One region of the Comamonas guangdongensis genome, then DNA from elsewhere that is predicted to be linked to it. Evidence: riboswitches for the same ligand, from Rfam matches in the RefSeq annotation. Region 1 holds a riboswitch; each other region holds the start of a gene.

Region 1 (7,203 bases):
CCATCTTCTCAGGATTTTGTCTTGAAAGACCTGCCGGTGCGCGTCAATCCTGCGCCGGGGCCGCTCGGAGCCGATGATGAGGCCGCGGTCACGGCCGAACATCTGAGCCAGCTGATCAGCGCACTTTATGTGGCGGCCATGGAGCCGGATGCCTGGCAGGTATTCCTGGAAATCCTGCGTCAGCGGATCGGCGGCAACTATGCCTCATTCATCGTGCGCGATACGCATGGCGAGAATATAGGCTGGGTGATCTCCGCCGCAGACTCGCGCCGAGATCTGCTGCAGCATGACCCCTATGCTTTCTGCAGCCCTCTGCGCGGCATTCCCCGCGATACGGTGGTCGTGCTGGCCGAGTGGATGACCGAGCGAGAGTGGCGTGCGTGCCGCTACTACACCGACTGGTGCAAGGATGTCGACGTCTTCAATGTCATGGCCATAGACATTGTGACCGACGATGGTTGCTACTACGGTCTGCGCGTGACGCGTTCCGAGGCCATGGCGGGCTTCGGCCCTCGCGAGAAGGAGTTGATGGGCCTGCTGATTCCGCATTTCAAGCGGGCGCTGAACATGCATCTGGCACTGCACCGTGACAGGCAGGTCATCTCTCTCTATGGCCGGGCCACGGCCCAGCTGATGATGGGGGTGGTGATCCTGGATCAGAACGGCATGGTGATCGAGTCCAATCCCGCGGCCACCACCATCTTGAACAGCGGAGATGGCCTGAAGGTGAACAACGGCGCTCTGGAAGCGGCCTATGCCAATGACAATCGCAAGCTGCAGCGCCTGGTCCGCGATGCGCTGCTCCATGCCCAGACCTCGCAGCTGTCCATGACCGAAGGCATGTCCATCGGCCGCCAGTCGGGCCAGCTGAACTGGGGTGTGGTGGTGCAGAGCATTTCCTCCGATGAATGGAGCGAAGGCAAGCAGCGCCCCAGCGTGGCAGTCTTTGTGCGCGACACCACGGGCAGGGCCGATCCTCCACTGCAGCTCGCGCAGCAGCTGTTTCAGCTCACTCCGTCGGAGACTGCGGTCGCGATCCAGCTGGCCAACGGCCTTTCGCTGGATGAGGCTGCCGAGACGCTGAACATCCGCCTCAACACGGCGCGTGCGCATCTGCGCTCCATTTTCTCCAAGACCGGGGTGCGCCGACAGACCGAGCTGGTGCGGCTGTTTCTGAACAGCGTGGCCTGGCTTGGCAACAAATAGCGCCGGCATGGGTCGCCCAATTTGCGGCCTATAGCGGCAGCTTGCGCGGCCCGCGCCCGATCAATGGGTTTTCAATGCCGGGCGGTGCACCAGCACGGGGATGCTGCTATGGGTGAGCACCCTCTGGGTTTCGCTTCCCAGCAGAACTCCGCTGATGCCCTTGCGTCCATGGGAGGCCATGCAGATCAGGTCGCAATGGCATGTCTCGGCCTCCTTGATGATGGCGCGATAGACGGAAATGCTGGTCACTCTGACGGTTGCGCAGGGCACGTCCTGCTGCAAAGCCAGATGCTCGATGAACTGCAAGGCGCTATCGGCTTCCTGGTTGGCGCTGCGCTCGATCTCGGTGGTGTTGAACGTCACCATGCCTTCCGAGCCATAGATGGCGGCGTAATCGGGTATCACATACAGGCCCGTGACCCTGGCGCCCTGTTCGTGGGCCAGGCGTATGCCGGCGCGAACCGCTGCCTGCGAGAGTTCCGAGCCGTCCGTAGGAATAAGCAGATGTTTGAACATGTCCAGCTTTCTTGCGCATCAGTAAGCAGTGCGTCGCAGCCAATCTATTCCAAGGTCGACAGCCCGGCAATACATGGAGGGCAAACATGCTGCCGCTGGTCAATGGCTCAGGGGAGCTCCGTCGGCGCTTGTCTCTCAGGAGCCGGCAACTGGCCAAAGCAGATTGCATGGGTGTCGCGTGCCACATGACCGGCTTTGCGGTCCACCATGCGGAATCCGGCAGAGGCAGCGGCGCGCCGGGCTTCAGCGGCAGGAAACGCTGCGCCAGCTCGATTTACCGTCGTTAAAGCATTCGGTCCAAACCGTCATCGCGGGTACTTTGCGGCGCGACAACATGATCTGGTTGGGTATGCTGGGGCCCAGGCTGGCAAGCTTGCCCAGTTCGTCGAAGACCTGCACCACGCACAGGCTGACTTCCTCGCTGAAATCGGACTCAAGCACGACCCGGTAGGTCTTGGTGAAGACCTCCCAGTCCAGCTGCTTGGCGACATAGGTATGCAGGCGTACATAGGCTCGGTTTGCGCTTTTGGCCGTGGGGTTGATTTTCCTCATGATCCAGACTCCATAACGCTGACGTCGCTTGCCCAAGATTGACGAGTCACAATGCTTTGCAAGCAGTACTTCGTTGTATCAAGCGCTTACCTTGTCCGGTGTAGGCGCTTTTGCTGTCGCGGGATCAGTGGTTCAGACCAGGTCGCGCAAGCTGTCGTGCCTTGCCGCTGTAGCCGCCTATTGAGCAGGGCCAATCCGACACGGCGGTCAAGGGTGTTGCGGGGCCAGGGATGCCGTCGCCGGCGAGATGGAGAGAAGTCGCTGCGAGCCCGGGTGTCGCTGGCAAGCGCAAAAAAAAGCCCGCGCTGCGGGCTGATCTCGATAGGAAACCGAGGCCTGGGCTGTTGACTGGATTGGTATGGAGGCAGGCGCTATGCGAAGCCGCTCCGATGCAACAACCTGGTGATGTGCAAGGTGTCTGCAAACACCACCGGCTCGTCATCCTGAACCGGGGGTTCAGGTGGGCGAGGGCAACCTATCGTTGGGTTCATCTGACGCGAGACGATCACGCTCAATAGGTGATGTACCAAGCCCGTGCTCGTGGAGCATTGGTTCAAGGAAATATAAAAACCGGCAGATTTGCAGACGGTTTTATTCTACCGGTGATTGCCGAGGTCCAGACAGCAAAACCGCTTTGTTCCTATGTTTTCAGACTTTCACAATTCTCAGAGCAGCCGGGCATCGCTCTCCAGCGCCTGGTCCAGCCTGAGCACCAGCTGCTCGGCCAGCTCCTGCTGGCGCTGCTGCTCGGCCCTGACCGTTTCGCTGACTTCCTCGGCGGGCTGCTGCCGGGCCTGCTGCTCCTGCATCAGGGCCTGCATTTCGGCCTGGGCGCTGGCCATATGGGCTTGCTGGGCGTCGCGATCGAGTACGTCAAAAGCCATGTTGAGTGCCGCCAGCACCGCCACGCGCTCGCGCGATCGGACCTTGCCGCTGTCGCGAATGCGGGTCATGGCCTCGTCCACGCGGCGCACGGCTTCCTGCACGCGTTCTTCTTGACCATCGGGGCAGGTCAGCACATAGCTTTGCTGCATGATTTGCACATCGATCTGCTTCATGGGCGTCTGTGGCGGGGTCTGGTGATGGGAGGGGACGGAGGTCACTCTCCCTGGTTGGCGGGCAGGCGCTCGATCAGTGCATCCACGCGTGCGCGCGCAGCCTGAAGACGCAGGCGCAGCAGATCGCGCTCCTGGGTCAGGGCGGCGACCTGGTCGGAGAGCAAGGCATTGGTGCGCTGCAGTTCCTCGTGGCGAACCAGCAGACGCTCCACGCGCTCGGCAATGAGATCAAGAGAAGGCTGGGGGGTCATAGACTCTGCCATTGTAGGTCTTGCAGTCTGTGGATGGGCATTAATGTGCAGGCAAATCCGCAGTCTCGGTGCCGCCGGGTGGGCTGCCTGAGAACCTTAGTCGGAAAAGCGTCTGATTTCTCCCAAAATCGTAGCGCCCCGCGCATGTCGTATCTGCGCCAAGGACATTTTTAACGTAAGAAATCGTCACCCGATTCCTCCGAATGGAGGATGAAGCGCTGTATTAACTCATTACAATGCGCCGCTGTTGGTGCTCGGAGCCGCTTTTCTGCGGCCCCAGTTCAACGGGAAGCAGGGAGGTGTCCGCCGATTCACGGGCGCACCGAGCCTGCGCTGCCCCCGCAACGGTCGGCGAATGGAGTGCCTGCGCACCCGCCTCTTCCTTCCATAGCCACTGGCGTCTGCGCGCTGGGAAGGCTGGCAAGAGGACGATTCGCCTAGCCCGGATACCGGCCAACAGTGGTGTGCCAGCTTTTTTGCTCGCATGTGTTGCCCATCGTCGGCGGGTAGGCTGGCGGGGGCGTCTTCGTTGTTTGCTTTCCATGAGTTCGCAATATTCGCCTCTGTGCGCCGATGCACAGACGGTTTCGGGCGCGCGCGCCTCTTTCGCTCTTCGTTCCACCGGGCTGGCCGCGGCGCTGGTTTGCATGGCCTGCGCCGCACAGGCCCAGCAGCTCGCTCTGGCCCTGGGCGAGACCGTGGTGACTGCCAACCGCATCGAGCAGCCCCTGTCGGATCTGGTGGCCGACATGTCCATCGTGGATCGTCAAACCATCGAAACCGCCGGCGCGGCGGGCGTGGCCGATGTGCTGGCGCGCCTGCCCGGCGTACAGATGGTGCGCACGGGCGGCGTAGGCTCCAACACCAGCGTCTATCTGCGCGGTGCCGAGACTCGCTTTACGGCTGTGTATATCGATGGTGTGCGCATTGACTCCCAGTCCACGGGGGGCGCCTCGTGGCAGGACATTCCGCTGGAAGCGATCGACCGCATCGAAGTGCTGCGCGGCCCCGCGGCAGCGGTCTACGGTTCGGATGCGATTGGCGGCGTGGTGCAAATCTTCACCAAGAAGGGCGAGGGCAAACCCACTCCCTATGTGGGCCTGGGCTGGGGCAGCCGCGGCACGGTGAAGGCGCAGACCGGCATCAGCGGCGGCCAGAACGGCTGGGACTACAGCCTGGGCGCCTCGCATGCCAGCAGCAACGGCTTCGATGCCAGGACCGTGCCCGGCTTCAACCCCGACGCCGATGGCTACCGCAACAATGCTTTCAATGGCCGCATCGGCTATCAGATCACGCCCAACCAGCGCGTGGAAGCCACGGCGCTGAGCAGCTATATGAATGCGGGCTACGACGCCACCGTCTCCAAGACGGCGCCCATGGCCGATGATCGCAGCATCTACAAGATGAGTGCACTAGGCCTGAACTGGCAGGCCAAGTGGAGCGACGTCTACAGCACGCGTCTGCAGTACACCCAGTCGCGCGACTATTACGAGACCCGCCCCTCGCCCTACAAGACCGACACGCGCCTGCACAACTATCTGTTCCAGAACGAATGGAAGCTGGGTGTGCAGACCGTGACGGCTGCACTGGAGCGCCGCGAGGACAGCCTGGTCAACGGCAATATCGACCGCTCGCGTTCGCAGAACGCGCTGGCCCTGGGCTATGGCCTGCATTCGGGCAAGCACACGCTGCAGCTCAATGCCCGCCATGACCGCGACAGCGAATTTGGCGGCAACACCACGGGCAGCGCCGCCTATGGCTATGAATTCCTGCCCCACTGGCGGGCCACGGCCTCGGCGGGCAATGCTTTCCGCGCGCCCACGCTGTACCAGCGCTTCAGCATGTATGGCGACTCCTCGCTGCAGCCCGAAAAAGCCCGCAATGTGGAACTGGGCCTGAAATGGGGCAAGGGCAGCGACAGCTTCTCGGCCACGGTCTACCGCAACAATGTCTCCAACCTCATCAATTACGTAGGCAAGACCGGCACCTGCCCCGGCAACGTGGGCGCTTTTGGCGGCTGCTATGCCAACGTCGCCAATGCCCGCTATGAAGGGATCACCTTCGCCGCCAGCACCCGTATCGGCGTGGTGAACCTGCAGGGCTCGGTGGATTTCCAGAACCCGCGCGACACGGGCAAGGATCTGCAACTGGCGCGCCGCTCCAAGCGCTACGCCAATCTGTCCGCCGACACCCTGGTGGCGGGCTGGAAGCTGGGCGTGGAGATGCAGATGGCCGGCAGGCGCTTTGACGATGCGGCCAACAAATACGTGCTGGGCGGCTACACCCTCTGGAATCTGAGCGCGCAAAAGCAGCTGAGCCGCCAGTGGAGCCTGGTCGCACGCCTGAACAATCTGAGCGACAAAACCTACGAGCTGGCCCGCACCTATGCCACCGAAGGCCGCAGCGCCTATGTGGGCGTGACCTGGACCGGCAACTGAAGCCATGACCAGTTCCTCCTTGATGCCGGCAACCCGCTGCCCCGCGCTGCTGATCAGCTCCACGGCCTCGGGCCAGGGCAAGACCACGCTGACAGCAGCCCTGGCCCGGTTGCATGCACGCCAGGGCCGCAAGGTCAGAGTGTTCAAGTGCGGGCCGGATTTTCTCGATCCGTACTGGCATGAACTGGCCAGCGGCGCGGCCGTGCATTCGGTGGACCTGTGGATGACGGGCGAGGCCGATGTGCGCGCCCGTCTGCATGCGGCCGCGCAGGAGGCGGACCTGATTCTGGTCGAGGGCGTGATGGGTCTGTTCGACGGCAGTCCCAGCGCGGCCGATCTGGCGCAGTTGTTGGGCCTGCCCGTGCTGGCCGTGGTCGATGCTTCGGCCATGGCAGGCACGTTCGGTGCGCTGGCCTACGGGCTGCAGCACTATCAGCCCGGCATGCGCTGGGCGGGGCTTGTCGCCAACCGGGTGGCCAGCGGCCACCATGCCGATCTGCTGCAGCGGGGGCTGCGCGACCCCGCCATGTGGCAAGGCACCATGCCGGCCGTGCAAATCGGGGATGCGCCGCGGGCCAGGTCGGCGGCGCTGCTGCCCGAGCGGCACCTGGGCCTGGTCGCCGCCCATGAGCTGCCGGATGCGCTGCAGCGCCTGGATGCCGCGGCCGATGCGCTGGCGCAGACGCCGCTGGGCCAGCGTCCCTGGGATGCCGTGGATGGGGGGGCTAGCTGGCAGGATTGGTGCGTGGACTTTGCCGGGTCCGATGCCGCCCCGCCGGAAGTCGGCCCCTGGCTGGCGGGCCGCCGCATTGCGATTGCACGGGACTCGGCTTTTTCGTTCATCTATCCGGCCAACCTGGACTGTCTGCGCGCCATGGGCGCCGAGCTGGTGTTTTTCTCGCCATTGGCCGGGGAAGGGCTGCCGGCCTGCGATGCCCTGTGGCTGCCCGGCGGCTACCCGGAACTGCATGCGGCGGCGCTACAGGCCAACCAGGCCCTGCGCGCCGGCATCGCGCAGCATGTGGCGCAGGACAAGCCTGTGTGGGCCGAATGCGGCGGCATGCTGGCGCTGTGCGAGTCGGTGACGGATCCGGCCGGCGCCACCTTGCCTCTGTGGGGCGTGCTGCCCGCCCGGGTCGTCATGCAGACCCGGCTGGGCGGACTGGGCATGCAGCAGCTGGC
Region 2 (7,203 bases), on a different contig from region 1:
CCGGTGATATGGCCCAGGCCATCGCCGCCCGCTGGGGAACGCCCGAGCAAGACCCCATGCTGCGCGATGGCTGGTTCATGATTGCGGGCCTGCAGCTGGGCCATGTGTTTGTCGGCATCCAGCCCGCGCGCTCTCTCGATGGACGCAATGACTATGCCAGCTACCACGATGCGGAGCTGGTGCCGCCCCATCACTATCTGGCGTTCTACTTCTGGCTGCGCGATGTGTTTGGCGTGGACGCCATGGTCCATGTAGGCAAGCATGGCAATCTGGAATGGCTGCCGGGCAAGAGCCTGGCGCTGTCGCAGCAATGCTGGCCCGACGCCATTCTCGGGCCTTTGCCGCATGTATATCCCTTCATTGTCAACGACCCCGGCGAAGGGGCTCAGGCCAAGCGCCGCAGCCAGGCCGTCATCATCGACCATCTGATGCCGCCGCTCACGCGCGCCGAAAATCACGGCCCCATGCAGGAGCTGGAACGACTGGTGGACGAATACTACGAAGCCTTGCTGGTCGACCTGCGTCGCTCCGGCCTGCTGCGCAAGCAGATTCTGGACTGTGCCAGACAGCAGGACCTGCTGCGCGAGCTAGGCCTTGAAGCAGCGAGCGCGCAACCCGATGCCGACGAGCAGTTGCTGGAACGCATCGATGCCTATCTGTGCGAACTCAAGGAAACCCAGATTCGCGACGGCCTGCATATCTTTGGCCGCTCGCCCGAAGGCGCTCTGCGCGACTCCACCCTGCTCTCGCTGGCGCGCTATCCCGGCAGCACCAGCAACGAGCAGGGCCTGCTCAATGCGCTGGCCGTCGATCTTTTCCCCGGCATGGACTGGAACCCGCTGGACATGGATGCAGCCGTCCCATGGAATGGCCCACGCCCGGCCGCGCTGCAACAACAGGATGGCGGCGCCTGGCGCCATGGCGGCGACACGCGCGAGCGGCTCGAGCTGCTGGCCTTGCAGGTCATTGCCAATCCCGCGCTGGCCCACGACTGGCCGCACACCCAGAAGGTGCTGACGCGCATAGAGCAGCAGATTGCACCTTCACTGGACGCCTGCGGCCCGCAGGAGTTGCTGCAGTTCTCGCGCGCACTGCAAGGGCGCTTTGTGCCACCCGGGCCCAGCGGCTCGCCCTCGCGCGGGCGCTGCGACACCTTGCCCACGGGGCGCAACTTCTACACCGTGGACACCCGTGCCGTCCCCACCCAGACCGCCTGGGCGCTGGGGCAGCAGTCCGCGCAGCGCCTGCTGGAGCGCTATCTGCAGGAGCATGGCGAATATCCGCAGGCCATCGGTCTTTCCGTCTGGGGAACGGCCACCATGCGTACCGGCGGCGACGATATCGCCCAGGCCTTTGCCCTGATCGGGGTGCGTCCCAAATGGGCCGCCGGCAGCCAGCGCGTGACCGACTTTGAAGTCATTCCTGCCGTGGGCCTGCGTCGCCCGCGCGTTGACGTGACGCTGCGCATCAGCGGTTTTTTCCGCGATGCCTTTCCCAATGTCGTGCAGATGTTCGATGCTGCGGTACGCGCCGTGGCCGAGCAGGACGAGGACGCCGAGGACAATCCCATCCGCGCGCGTGTGCTGCGGGATACGCAAACCGCCATGGACCAGGGCCTGGGCGCCGACGCGGCCCGCGAACAGGCGCTGTGGCGCGTTTTCGGAGCGCCCACCGGCAGTTACGGTGCCAGCATGCATGAGCTGCTGCGTACCGGCCAGTGGACCGATGCAGGCGACTTTGCACGCCACTATCTGCACTGGGGCGCCTACGCCTACGGCCAGCAGGCCGATGGCGTGCCGGCCCGCGCCGCGCTGGAGCGGCGTCTGCAGGCACTCGATGTGGTGCTGCAGAACCAGGACAGCCGCGAGCATGACCTGCTGGACTCCAGCGAGTACTACCAGCATCAGGGCGGCATGGTGGCGGCCGTGCGCCATCTGGGCGGTGCCGAGCCTGCCGTCTATCACGGCGACCATGGCAACCCTCAGTCGGCCAGAATTCGCTCCCTGGCCGAGGAGATCGGTCGCGTGGTGCGCGCCCGCGTCACCAATCCCAAGTGGATTGCCGGCGCCATGCGCCACGGCTACAAGGGCGCCTTCGAGATGGCGGCCACGGTGGACTATCTGTTTGGCTTCGATGCCACTACGGCGCTGGTCTCGGATGCCCACTACGCCATGGTCACCGAGGCTTATGTGCAGGATGATGCCGTGCGTCAGTTCATGCGCCGACACAATCCCCAGGCGCTGGGCGATATCGTCTCGCGTCTGCTGGAAGCCATAGACCGTGGCATGTGGGAGCAGCCCGGCGCGCTGCACCAGTGCCTGCTCGCCCAGATGCTGGAGCACGAAGAATTCATGGAAGGACAACTTTCCCAATGAGCCCGAACCACGATCCGGCACCCGTATTTCCACTCTCGGCCATACAAGGCCAGCCCGCGCTGGTGCAGGCCTTGCTGCTGGCCGCGATCGAGCCGCTGCTGGGAGGCGTGCTGATTCAGGGCCCGCGCGGCACGGCCAAGTCCACGGCGGCACGCGCGCTCGCAGATGTGCTGGCACCCGCGCCGTTTGTGACCTTGCCGCTGGGCGCGGCTATCGAGCATGTGATCGGCAGCCTGGACCTGGCCAAGGCGCTGGCAGGCAACGAGCTGGCTTTTGCGCCGGGCCTTGTCGCCAAGGCACACAAGGGCGTGCTCTATGTCGATGAAATCAATCTGCTGCCCGACGCCATCGTCGATGTACTGCTGGACGTGGCGGCATCGGGCGTGAACCGCATAGAGCGCGACGGCATCTCGCACAGCCATGCGGCGCGCTTTGTGCTGATCGGCACCATGAACCCCGAAGAAGGCATGCTGCGCCCCCAGCTGCTGGACCGGCTGGGCCTGTGCGTGCAGCTAGGCAACGCGCAAGATCCCCAGCTGCGCAGCAGCATCGTCAAGGCCAGGCTGCGCTTTGATCTGGATCCTCAGGCCTTTGTGCGCTCCCATGCGGCCCAGCAACTGCAGATCAGCGAGCGCCTGACACAGGCCCGCGACCGCTGTCGCGATGCCACCGAGCTGCCCTGGACCGATGCCGTCCATGAGGCCGTGGCCCGGCAGTGCATTGCCGCCCAGGTCGATGGTCTGCGCGCCGACCTGGTCATGCTGCGCGCCGCCCGTGCGCTGGCGGCCTGGCAAGGCTGCCCGGCCATCACGCCAGAGCATGCGGCAGAGGTCGCCCCTTTGGTGCTGCTGCACCGCACAGGCCGGCCGCATCCAGCCAGCAACCCAAGCCGGTCCGCACAGCCAACGGCCTCCACGCCTCCCAGCCCTGCTGTTCGCCCTCCTGCCCCGTCCGCCGCCGGCCCAGATGCAGAGGTCGGCACCCAGGCGCCCTCACCCAATGCCCAATCCTCTCTGCCCCAGGAAGCAGGGCCGGCCCCGGGCCTGAAGCAGCCGCCAGCGGACTGGGGCCAGCCTCGGCCTATCGGCAGCGCGGCCTTTGATGCGCAACAGGCCGATGCCATGGCACAGGCCGCCCTGGAGGCTCTGGCCGCAAAAAAAGCCCGAGCCCCCGGCTCGCAGCGCTGAGCGCCGGCCGGGGGCAAGCCGCTACCGCCAGCCATGGCGTGGCACTGGCCGGCCATGGAGCACCCTCTGCACGAAAAATAGCTGGCGCATCCGTCGACTGGCCCGCCACCTTGCGCGCGCGCCAGAACCGGCCATTGGCCCCCGAACATCTGCGCTGGCGTCAGCCCGAGAGGCCTTCGCGCAGCCAGCACCTGTTTTTGCTGGACTGCTCGGCCTCCATGGTGGAAAGCGGCGCGTTTGCGCAAGCCAAGGGACTGCTGCTGCAATGGCTGCGCTGGGCCTATCTGCAGCGCGAATCCGTGGCCCTGCTGTGCTTTGGCGCGGCTCAGGTGCGCTGGCTGCTTGAGCCCACGCGAGCTCCGCGCTGGAATGCAGATCTGATCGAGCCTTTGACGGGCGGTGGAGGCACGCCGCTGGCTTCTGCCTTGCAAGCGGCCTGGGACATGGCAGCCAGATATCCGCAACAGCCTTCCTGCCTGTGGGTGATCAGCGACTTCCGCAGCCCCGATGTGCTGCAGCTCAAGCAGCAGCCGGCACCCGCCGCAGCGCAGATATGGGTGGACTGTGAAGCGCCGTCAGGCGGCGCGCAACGCCGGTTTGACGGTGCCGAGCGACTGGCTAAGGCCTGGCCCGGCTCGCTGCGGCTGCCACTCGAAATATCGGCCCGATAAGCCTTTCGCACCCATACGGCAAGCGATACAAGCTATCTGTTTTTTGGGAATCGGCAGGCGCAGGCAGGTTTCGCAGGCATTCCAGAATTTGCCGGCCCGCCTCGTCGCCAAGCGGGTCAGGGCAAGAGAGCATCGAGGAAGCTCGCCGGAGTGGATTCCGAGCACTGCGATATCGCGTAAGATCCGTGCCACCACAGGTGCCTCATGGCGTGTTCTACGCCCTGGGGTGAAACGAGAAGCAGGTGATTGGACGCTCCATCAATCCTGCACTGCACCCGCAACGGTAATCAGAGATATAGAGATGCACGCCCTGGCTCACGGCCACGGCAGTCACTGCGAAAGCGGGAAGGCGCATCGAAATTCCACCTCGCAAGGTGGGCTCTGTAAGTCCGGAGACCGGCCTGATGTGTACAAGGCGCAGCGGGATTGCATGTGACTTGATAGGCCTGCACAGGCGTGCGCCAATCATCTGCATTTTTCCCCTGCACATTTCGTTTGTCTGGCCCGGGTACCGGCCATACCGACTGTGGATATCGCATGTTGCATGGAAATTACGGATCGAGTATGCCCTGGCGGGCCGGCTGTGCGCTGGCCGCACGGCATGGAGCAGAGCTTGTCCAGCCCTGACTCCATCCAGATTCGCGGCTGGTGCCCGAGCACATGGAGGCCCATGCAGGCGCAGGACGGCTGGATTGTGCGGGTGCGTCCCCATTGCGCATCGCTGACTGCCGCGCAATGGCTGGTACTGGCCAAACTTGCACAGACCCATGCCGCCCCCCAGATCGAACTGACCCGATTGGGCAATGTGCAGCTGCGCGGCGTGCATGAATCGGCCCTGCCCGCCCTGCGCTCAGAGCTCATCGCCTCAGGGCTGGCCCCTGCCGATGAACAGGCTGATCTGGCTCCGGCCGTGCACTGCACTCCCTTCTATGCCACGGGAGATCGCAGCCATGCGCTGGCGCAGGCGCTGTCTGCGGCGGCGGTCAGGTATCTAAGCCCTCTGGCTCTGCGGAAGCAGAGCGCAGGTGCCCTGCCCGGCAAATTCGGCATGCTGGTGGATGATCCGGAGCGGCGGCTACGCAGCATGAGCTCGGACCTGCATTTATGGGCGGCCCATGACGGCAGCTACGGCCTGGCTCTCGGTCAGGCGGATGAATGCTATTACTTTGAGAGCGACGAACATGCGGTGCAGGCGGCAATACAGGTCGCCCGGTGGTTTGCCCGTGAGCGCATGACGTCCGCAGCCCGGCCCGCTGCCCGTTTGCACCATCTTCTGAAGTCCCGCACGCCCAATGCACCGGCCCTCGGAGCTGCGCGGCATTACGCCATCTGGGCCAATGAAGGCGCCGGGCCGCTGCGGCCTGGAACGCCCAATCCGCAAGGCCTGCTCATCGGAGCTCCCCTCGGTCGCGTGGATGCCCCGGCCATGCAGAAGCTGGCAGCCGGCTTGCCCGCGCACTCCGAGATTCGGGTAACACCCTGGAAATCTCTCCTGGTGCTGCATGAGGAATCGCCTGCGCCTGTTCCTCTGCGCCATGCATCGCAATGGATTACCCGGCCCACGGACATGCGCTTGCGAGTTTCAGCCTGCACCGGCGCCCCCGGATGCCCGCAAGCCCATATTCCTGCCCAGTCCATGGCCTTGCAAATTGCAGACTGGCTGCTGGCCGACCAGCATCTTCACATCAGCGGCTGCGCCAAGCTTTGCGCGCTGCCTGCCGATGCCACTCACATTGTGTTTGCCGGCACCGATGCCAGCGGGCAGGTCTGGCTCAACACAGGCCCTGCTGGGCCACAACAACGGCCCCTGCCTGCGACCCGGTATCGGGCGTCGAGCTCCGATCTCCACGATATACAGCAACAGCTCCATGACCCACACCTATGAAAAGCGCGGTGAAGAGATTTACCGGCAATCGTTCAGCATCATCCGCCGCGAGGCAGATCTGAAACGTTTTAGCACGCTGGAAGAGCGTGTCGCCTGCCGCATGATCCATGCCGCCGGCATGGTGGAGCTGGCATCCCACATCCACTTTTCACCGAACTTCGCAGAAGTCGCTGAGGCGGCCTTGCAACGCGGCGCCCCGGTGCTCTGTGATGCACGCATGGTCAGCGAAGGCATCACGCGCAAGCGTTTGCCGGCCGGCAATCCCATCATCTGCACCCTGCAGGACCCGCGCGTGCCCGCGCTGGCAGCGGAAATCGGCAATACCCGCAGCGCGGCTGCGCTGGAGCTGTGGCGCGAGCATCTGGACGGTGCCGTGGTGGCCATCGGCAACGCCCCCACGGCCCTGTTTCACCTGCTCAACATGTTGCAGGACCCCGGCTGCCCACGTCCTGCGGCCATCATCGGCTGCCCCGTGGGCTTTGTGGGAGCGGCGGAGTCCAAGGACGCGCTGCGCGAATGGGGACAAGTTCCCTTCGCCATCGTCCAGGGCCGCCTTGGCGGCTCGGCGATCACCGTGGCCGCCGTCAACGCGCTGGCCACGCCGCTGGAGTGAAGGAAACACCATGAACCTCGGGAAGATTGTCTGTGTGGGCCTGGGTCCTGGCGATCCGGAAATGATGAGCGTGAAAGCCGACCGCCTGCTGCGCAATGCACGCCATGTGGCTTATTTCCGCAAGCGCGGCCATCCCGGCAAGGCAAGGCAGCTGGTCAATGGCCTGCTGCATGCCGAGGTCACGGAGTATCCGATGGAGTACCCGCTGACCACCGAAATCCCACATGACGACCCACGCTATATCGCCCAGCTGTCCAGCTTCTATCAGGACTGGCAGTCCAGGCTGACGGAGCTGACACGCAGCGAGGATGTGATCGTGCTCTGCGAGGGCGACCCTTTCTTCTACGGCTCCTTCATGCACCTGTATGTGCGCCTGCGCCAGGCAGGCCTTGTGGAGGTAGAAGTGCTGGCCGGCATTCCCGGCATGGTGGGCTGCTGGCATGCCACCGGCATCCCCATCACCTGGGGCGAC
Region 3 (7,203 bases), on a different contig from region 1:
CGCCCAGCCCGGTCCAGGCCAGGCCCTCGGCCGCGACGACGGTCAGCACATCGCGGCGCGTCAGACCCAGGTGGGCCAGCAGCCCGAACTCCTTGCGCCGGGCCAGCACCTGCGCGCTGAAGCTGGCCGCAATCCCGAACAGGCCTATGCCTATGGCCACGGCCTGCAGCCAGTAGGTCACGGCAAAGCTGCGGTCGAAAATGCGCAGTGATCTGTCGCGCAAGGCCGCGCTGCTCACGAACTCGAGAACCGGAGCCGGCTCGCCGGGGGGGCTGAGCGCATGCTCTATGGCCCGATGCAGATCCGCCGGCCGCGCCTGCGCGCCCGCCGCAGGCCAGACGGCGACCTCGCTGAGCTGGGCATCGCCGCCCAGCGCCAGATAGTCCTGCCAGTCCATGGCCACGGCGCCGAACTGGCGCACATAGTCGCGCCAGATGCCCGCTATGTAGAACGAAGCCGAGGGCCGGGCATGGGTCTTGCGGCTGAAAGCCTCTGCCAGCAAAGGCCAGTCGTCGCCGATTTTCAACCCATAGAGCTGGGCCAGGGCTTCGCTGATATGCACCGGTATGCCGCTGTGCGGCGTGCGCAGCGGCCCCGCCACCCATGGCAGCTGCTGGGCCTGTTCGCCCTTGAGCGAGCGAATCAGCAGGCTGATGGCCGGCTGCTCGGGGCTGAGCGCCAGGGTGTTGCTGCGCATGGCCTGGGCATGCTCAACCGCGGGCAGGCGCGCAATGCGCGCCGCGGCATCGGCGGGCAACAGGGCCGCATCCACGCGGCTGGAGCCGCCGGCGGCGCGGATATACAGCGGCGCGGGCAGCACGGCATCGAGCCATTCCATCATGCTGCCGCGAAAGCTGGTGACCATCACCGTCAGCGCCACGGCCAGGCTGAGGCTGGCCACCACGCCGCCCACGGCCACGGTGGTGGAGCTGCGCATGCGCCGTGCGCGCTCCAGCGCCAGCATGCCCAGCGGGTTCCGGGAAAGTCCTGCAGGCAGCAGGCCTAGCACGGAGCCCAGCAGCCAGGGCAGGGCCGCCATGCCGCCCAGCAGCAGCAAGCCCACGGCCGCATAGGCGGCCAAGGGAATGCCGGCAACCGGCGGCATAAAGGCCAGGCCCGCGCTGGCCAGCAGCAGCGCCAGCGCGGGCCAGAAGCGCGGCGGCTTTTCATGCGTGTTGCCCAGGCCCTTGAGAGTGGCAGCAGGCAGCAGGTCCATGGCCGAACGCGCGGGCCACCAGGCGCCGGCCAGCGTGGCGGCGATGCCCTGCAGTCCAAAGACCAGGGCGGCAGCAGGACTCCACTGCAGCGCCGGCTGCACGCCCGCAAAAAAGCCGCCGCCCAGATCCCCGCCCAGCATCTGCAGAGCGCCCCAGGCCAGCCCGCTGCCCAGCGCAATGCCGGCCGCGCTGCCCACGGCGCCCAGCGCCAGGGCCTCCAGCAGCACCAGCGCCAGGCGCTGGCGCGGCGTGGCACCGAGCACGGCCAGCAGCGCAAACTGCGGCGCGCGCTGGGCCACGCTGAGCGCGAGTACCGAGAACACCAGAAAGGCTCCGGTGAACAAGGCCACCAGGGCCAGCACCGTGAGGTTGACGCGGTAGGCGCGAGACATCTGGCCCACCCGCTGCTGTTCGTCGCCGGGCTGCTGGATCAGTATCTGGCTCTGCCACGCGGGCAGGGCGCGCAGCTCCGCCGCCACCTGGCTGCGTGCTGCGTTGTCGGCCAGCAGCAGATCGATCCGGTCCAGTTGTTGAAAGCGCTGCAGCTTTTCCTGCAGGGCGGCGATGTCCATGACGGCCACGGGAGCGCCCGTGGCCGCTACCGTGCCGGCGATGCGCAGGGTCTGCAGCCGGCCGTTGAGCAGCCAGTGCATTGCGGTGTTGGACGCCCGTTCGGGGCTCAGCTGCAGGGCCTGCAGCGCCGCGGCGTTGAGGAAGACCGCATCGGGCGCGAACAGATCGAGCCGGTCGCTGCCCGCAAACAGCTGTGGCATCAGGGCCGGCGCCACGGGCGCGAGCTTGGTGGCATCGCTGCCCAGCACGCGCAGCGCCGTGCCCCGGGCCGCGCCCTGAGTAGTGCGGGCATCTGCGTCTGGCGCAGGGCGGTCGGCGTCCGCTGCGGGCAGCAGCACCGTGGTCTCGAGCCAGGGAACGGCGGCCGCCACGCCCCGGGTCCGTGCCACCTGCGCATAAAGCTCCAGCGGCAAGCCGTCCTGCATGGCGTGCAGCTGCAGATCGGGTTGGCCGTTGACGCTGCGCACCGCGCGCGAGAACTCGTCCAGAGCCGACTGGTTGATTACATGCACCGCAAAGCCCAGGGCCACGCCCAGCATGATGGCGAGCAGGGCCGTCGCCGTGCGCCAGGGATGCTGGCGCAGTTCCTGCCAGGAGAAGCTGGCCAGCAGCTGCAGAAGCGGAGAGTGGAACAACACGGCTGGGGACTATCGGTCGAAATGGCGCCCTGCATCTGCAGGCGGAGGAGCAAGTATGCGGCATCGCTAAAATAGAGGGTTTTGGTGCTCGCGGCGTTGTTCTGACGCAGCAGTTAAACGGGAAACATGGAGGTCTGCGTTCCCGCGGACTCAGCATGTACTGCCCCCGCAACAGTGAGTGCACAGGTGAAGAACCAAGCTGTCTACCGCAGCCACTGAAGCGCATAGCGCTTTGGGAAGGCCTGGCAGTGAGTGCATCAGTCTGGATACCGGCCAAAGATGTGCCAGGGCTTGCGAGAGCTTCTGGTGGGGGTCGCATCTGGCGGGGACGCCAGTGTCAACGGTTCAAGAATTTTTATGCATAGCTCCAGTTCCCTGCACCCGGGCGGCCTGCCCATGGCCGCAGCTTTTTCCGCACTTCTGACCTGGGCGGCCGCTGCCGCCATGACGCTGTGTTCCGTCACGGCCCGGGCGCAGTCTGTGGTTGCCGGCGAACAGCGCATGGCCGAAACCGTGGTCACGGCCACGCGCTCCGCCATCTCGGTCGACGAGACCCTGGCCGATGTGGCCGTGATCTCCCAGGAACAGATCGAGTCCATGGCTCCGGTACGCTCGGCGGCCGAGCTGCTGCAGCGTCTGGCCGGAGGAGTGCAGCTGTCCAGCAACGGCGGCCGCGGTGCGGCGCAAAGCGTGTTTCTGCGTGGCACGGCCAGCACCCAGACGCTGCTGCTGATCGACGGCGTGCGCTATGGCTCGGCCACCATGGCGGCCCCGGTGCTGGAGAACCTGCCGCTGGAGATGATAGAGCGCATCGAAGTGGTCAAAGGTCCGGCATCCGCACTCTATGGCAGCGAAGCGATAGGCGGTGTGATCCAGGTCTTCACCAAGCGCGGTGCGGATGCCGGCAAGCCCTTCCTCGGCAATGCCTCGGTGACCGCCGGCGAGAACGGCTACAAGGCGGCGTCGGCAGGGCTGCGCGGTGCGCAGGGCGGGTTCGGCTACCAGATTGGCCTGAACCGCCTGGTGGACCACGGCTTCTCGGCAACCAACCCCAAGGCCGGCCCCTATACCTACAACCCCGACCGCGACGGCTTTGACCAGACCTCGGTGAATCTGGGTCTGGGCTATGCGCTCAACAGCGACTGGCGCGTGGACACGAATTTCCTGCAGTCCGAGGGCCGCGTGCATACGGACTCGGGCCTTGGCTCCAATCCCTATTCCGACCTGAAGACCCGGGTGGCCAAGCTCAAGCTCACCGGCAAGGTGCTAGCCGACTGGACCACCTATGTCTCCGTGGGCCAGTCGCGCGACGAGCAGAGGAATTTTGGCTCGCCCTATGGCGACAGCCATTTCAACACCACCCAGCTCGAGTACAAATGGGACAACGAGATCCGTACCATGCTGGGCACGGTGCTGGCGGGGGCCGAGCGGCTGGAGCAGAAGGTCGATGTTTCCAGCGACTATGCCGTGACCCGCCGCAGCATCAATGCGGTGTTTCTGGGCCTCAACGGCAGCACGGGCCGCCACTCCTGGCAGGGGAATGTGCGCCGTGACGACAACTCGCAGTTCGGCGGCATGACCACCTATGGCCTGAGCTACGGCTACGAGCTCATCCAGGGCCTGCGTGCCTATGCCTCGCACGGCAAGAGCATGCGCGCGCCGTCGTTCAATGATTTGTACTATGTGGACCCCAGCTATCCCATGTACAACGGCAATCCCCATCTGCGCCCCGAGGAAGGCCGCAACAACGAGATCGGACTGCAGTGGAGCCAGGGCATTCATCGCGCCAAGCTGCTGCACTTCGACAACAAGGTCAGCAACCTGATTGCCTTCGGCAGCACCGGCATGAGCAATCTGCAAGGCGAGACCCGCCTCAAGGGCTGGAGCCTGGGGTACGGCCTCAATGTCGATGGCTGGGGCGCGTCGCTGAACTACGACTACCTCGACGCCAAGCAGGCCGACGGCCGGCCGGTGCTGCGCCGGGCCAAGAACCAGTTCGCGCTGAATCTGGACAAGCGCCTGGGAGCCTGGAAGCTCGGCGGCAGCCTGCTGCATGTGTCCAGCCGCCAGGACACGGACTTCAACACCTACACCACGGTGACCCTGCCCGCCTATACCACCGTGGATCTGTATGCCGAATACCGCATCAATCCCGAGTGGTCGCTGCAGGCCCGCGTGGCCAATGTGGCCAACAAGCACTACGAAACCGTCTACGGCTTCAACCAGCTGGGCCGCGCAGGCTATCTGACGCTCAAGTGGGCCATGCGTTGATGCGTGGGTGGAGCGAGCCTGAGAAAGCGCTGCGCTCACTGTGGGCCGGGGCGGTAGAACCGTAGCGCATCATCTCTTTGCTACCTCCGGCCACGGAGAGCGTATTTGCGCTGGGTGCCTGCCAGTGTATGGTCGGCGTTAACGAGTTTGGGAACTGACGCCGCAGACGCTTGCTTGATGGCGAGCGGGCCGCTTTGGGCCATGTGACTGAAAGTGTCTGTATTGCGGTTTCGTTGATTTGCGTCAAACCTCTGGCAGTGGCGCTCCGGTGGGCAGCCAGCGCGCTTGAAGTCAGTCTGGATATTCCTCAGAATAAAAACAGAGACTGCTCCATCGTGCGGGCTGCGGGCGCCGCCGTCCGGTGCGGAACAGTCTTGGGCCATGCCTTCGAAGGCCGGTTCGTGGGCTCCAGAGGGCACATCGTGTTTTTCAAAGGAGATCTGTCATGAATGCATTGGTTGGTCGCGGCGGATTGTTCGACGACTTCTTCAAGGATATGAATCCCGGCTTCTATGTTCGCCCTCTGCACGGCGATCCTCTGCCAGCGCCGTCGCAGATACGTCTCGATGTGAAGGAGAACGCCCAAGCCTATACGGTGCAGGCCGAACTGCCCGGCGTACCCAAGGAGGACATCCATGTCTCTATAGACGGCAACGTGGTGAGCTTGCGCGCCGAGGTCACGCAAAAGGATGAGCAGACCAAGGAAGACAAAGTACTGCGCTCCGAACGCTATTTCGGAGCGGTGGAGCGTAGCTTCCAGCTGCCCGTGGAAATCGACGCTGCCCAGTCCAAAGCCAGGTACGAGAATGGCGTGTTGACACTGACCCTGCCCAAGAAACTGGGCGGCCAGGCACGGCGCCTAGCGGTCGAATAGGCGTTTTGCGGGCGTAGCCCTGGCGGCGTGCTTCAGGTGCTTGCGGCAGTTTCCTGAGTCTGCATGCCGACGGCCGTCAAGCGCAGCACCCGGTCTGCTCGCTTGGCTGCCTCGCCGGAGTGGGTGACCAGCACCAGGGCCGTGCCCTGCTCGCGCGTCTGAGCGAGCAGCAGGTCCAGGATCTGCTGGGCGGTGGAAGGGTCGAGATTGCCCGTGGGTTCATCGGCCAGCAGCAGCGGCGGGGAATGCACCAGAGCCCGCGCAATGGCCACGCGCTGCAGCTGCCCGCCGCTGAGCTGCTGGGGCAGGCGCGGGCCTAGGCCTTGCAGTCCCACGGCCTGCAGCAGCTGCTGCACGCGCTGCTCGCCCCCGTCATGCATGCGGCCCAGCAGCATCAGCGGCAGGGCCACGTTCTGCGTCACGTCCAGATGCGGCAGCACATGGAAGGCCTGGAACACAAAACCCAGGTGTGCGCGCCGCCAGATGGCGCGCTGGGCTTCATTCAGCGTGGAAAGATCCACGCCTTGGTGCAGCACCTGACCCTGCTGCCAGCTGTCCAGGCCGGCCAGGCAGTTGAGGAAGGTGGATTTGCCGACGCCCGAGTTGCCGACGATGGCGACGAATTCGCCGGCAGCGATCTCGCAGCTCACCTGCTCGAAGACCGTGGACTGGGCCTCTGCCTCGCCATAGCGTTTGGCAAGGTCGCTGACCTGCAGCAGCGGATGGGCGTGGGATAAGTCGGTGGCGGCCATGCAGCGATCTTAACGAAGGGCGCTGCTGCGGCAGTCCTTAGTCTGCGGCCTGCTGTGCTGCGTCAATGGCAGCCATGGCTGCATCCAGCAATTGCCGCTGAGCGTCGGGTGCATCGCAGGCGATGGCGCGACGCTGGGGCATGGAGCGCAGCCAGGTGATCTGGCGCTTGGCCAGCTGCCGCGTGGCGGCGATGCCGCGCTCGCGCAGGCCCGGCATATCGAGCGGCTTTTCGGGATGGGCTTCAAATGCGTCCAGCACTTCCCAGGCCTGGCGATAGCCCACGCAGCGCATGGACGGCAGATCCAGATGCAGGTCGCCGCGTGCGCGCAGGCTGCGCACTTCGTCGAGGAAGCCTTGCTCCAGCATCAACTCGAAGCGCAGCGCAATGCGCTGGTGCAGCCAGGTCCGGTCCTGGGGCTCCAGCGAAAACAGCGCCGCCAGGCCCATCTGCTCCGCGGGGCCGGCTTGGCTTTTGCTGGTGTGGAAGCTCGCCAGCGGCTTGCCCGAGACATGCCAGACCTCGAGTGCGCGCTGAATGCGCTGGCTGTCGCCTGGGGCCAGGCGTGCGGCGGTGACGGGGTCCACTTCGGCCAGCCTCGCATGCATGGCGGGCCAGCCCAGCTCGGCGGCCTGCGCGTCCAGCATGGCACGTACCTCGGGGTTGGCCGCAGGCATGTCGTCGAGCCCGTCCATCAGCGCCTTGAAGTACAGCATGGTGCCGCCCACCAGCAGCGGAATGGCGCCGCGGGCGCGGATTGCGTCCACCAGCATCTGCGTGTCGCGCACGAACTCGGCCGCGCTATAGGCTTGCAGCGGATCGATGATGTCGATGAGGTGATGCGGGACAGCGGCCAGCTCTGCCGCCGAGGGCTTGGCC

What was found. A riboswitch is a leader RNA that binds a small molecule or an ion and turns the genes downstream of it on or off. The one in region 1 is predicted to bind cobalamin.
Region 2: linked by a shared signal. The riboswitch ahead of AB6724_RS12655 (ferredoxin-like domain-containing protein) and the one ahead of AB6724_RS16485 (TonB-dependent receptor domain-containing protein) in region 1 are both predicted to bind cobalamin.
Region 3: linked by a shared signal. The riboswitch ahead of AB6724_RS00925 (TonB-dependent receptor domain-containing protein) and the one ahead of AB6724_RS16485 (TonB-dependent receptor domain-containing protein) in region 1 are both predicted to bind cobalamin.

Annotation. Positions count from the first base shown of each region.
Region 1 covers NZ_JBFYGN010000021.1:20,404-27,606, reverse strand. Annotated here, with positions in the region: gene AB6724_RS16510 (helix-turn-helix transcriptional regulator) at 1-1,206, shown strand, start outside; gene AB6724_RS16505 (universal stress protein) at 1,267-1,722, opposite strand; gene AB6724_RS16500 (hypothetical protein) at 1,966-2,274, opposite strand; gene AB6724_RS16495 (cell division protein ZapA) at 2,940-3,332, opposite strand; gene AB6724_RS16490 (DUF904 domain-containing protein) at 3,374-3,583, opposite strand; cobalamin riboswitch at 3,815-4,055, shown strand; gene AB6724_RS16485 (TonB-dependent receptor domain-containing protein) at 4,126-6,021, shown strand; gene AB6724_RS16480 (cobyrinic acid a,c-diamide synthase CobB) at 6,026-7,203, shown strand, end outside.
Region 2 covers NZ_JBFYGN010000013.1:23,631-30,833, forward strand. Annotated here, with positions in the region: gene cobN (cobaltochelatase subunit CobN) at 1-2,375, shown strand, start outside; gene AB6724_RS12645 (magnesium chelatase ATPase subunit I) at 2,372-3,562, shown strand; gene AB6724_RS12650 (vWA domain-containing protein) at 3,601-4,233, shown strand; cobalamin riboswitch at 4,412-4,652, shown strand; gene AB6724_RS12655 (ferredoxin-like domain-containing protein) at 4,847-6,118, shown strand; gene AB6724_RS12660 (precorrin-8X methylmutase) at 6,102-6,731, shown strand; gene cobI (precorrin-2 C(20)-methyltransferase) at 6,742-7,203, shown strand, end outside.
Region 3 covers NZ_JBFYGN010000001.1:203,670-210,872, forward strand. Annotated here, with positions in the region: gene AB6724_RS00920 (FtsX-like permease family protein) at 1-2,428, opposite strand, end outside; cobalamin riboswitch at 2,494-2,720, shown strand; gene AB6724_RS00925 (TonB-dependent receptor domain-containing protein) at 2,786-4,699, shown strand; gene AB6724_RS00930 (Hsp20/alpha crystallin family protein) at 5,145-5,573, shown strand; gene AB6724_RS00935 (ABC transporter ATP-binding protein) at 5,606-6,325, opposite strand; gene miaA (tRNA (adenosine(37)-N6)-dimethylallyltransferase MiaA) at 6,363-7,203, opposite strand, start outside.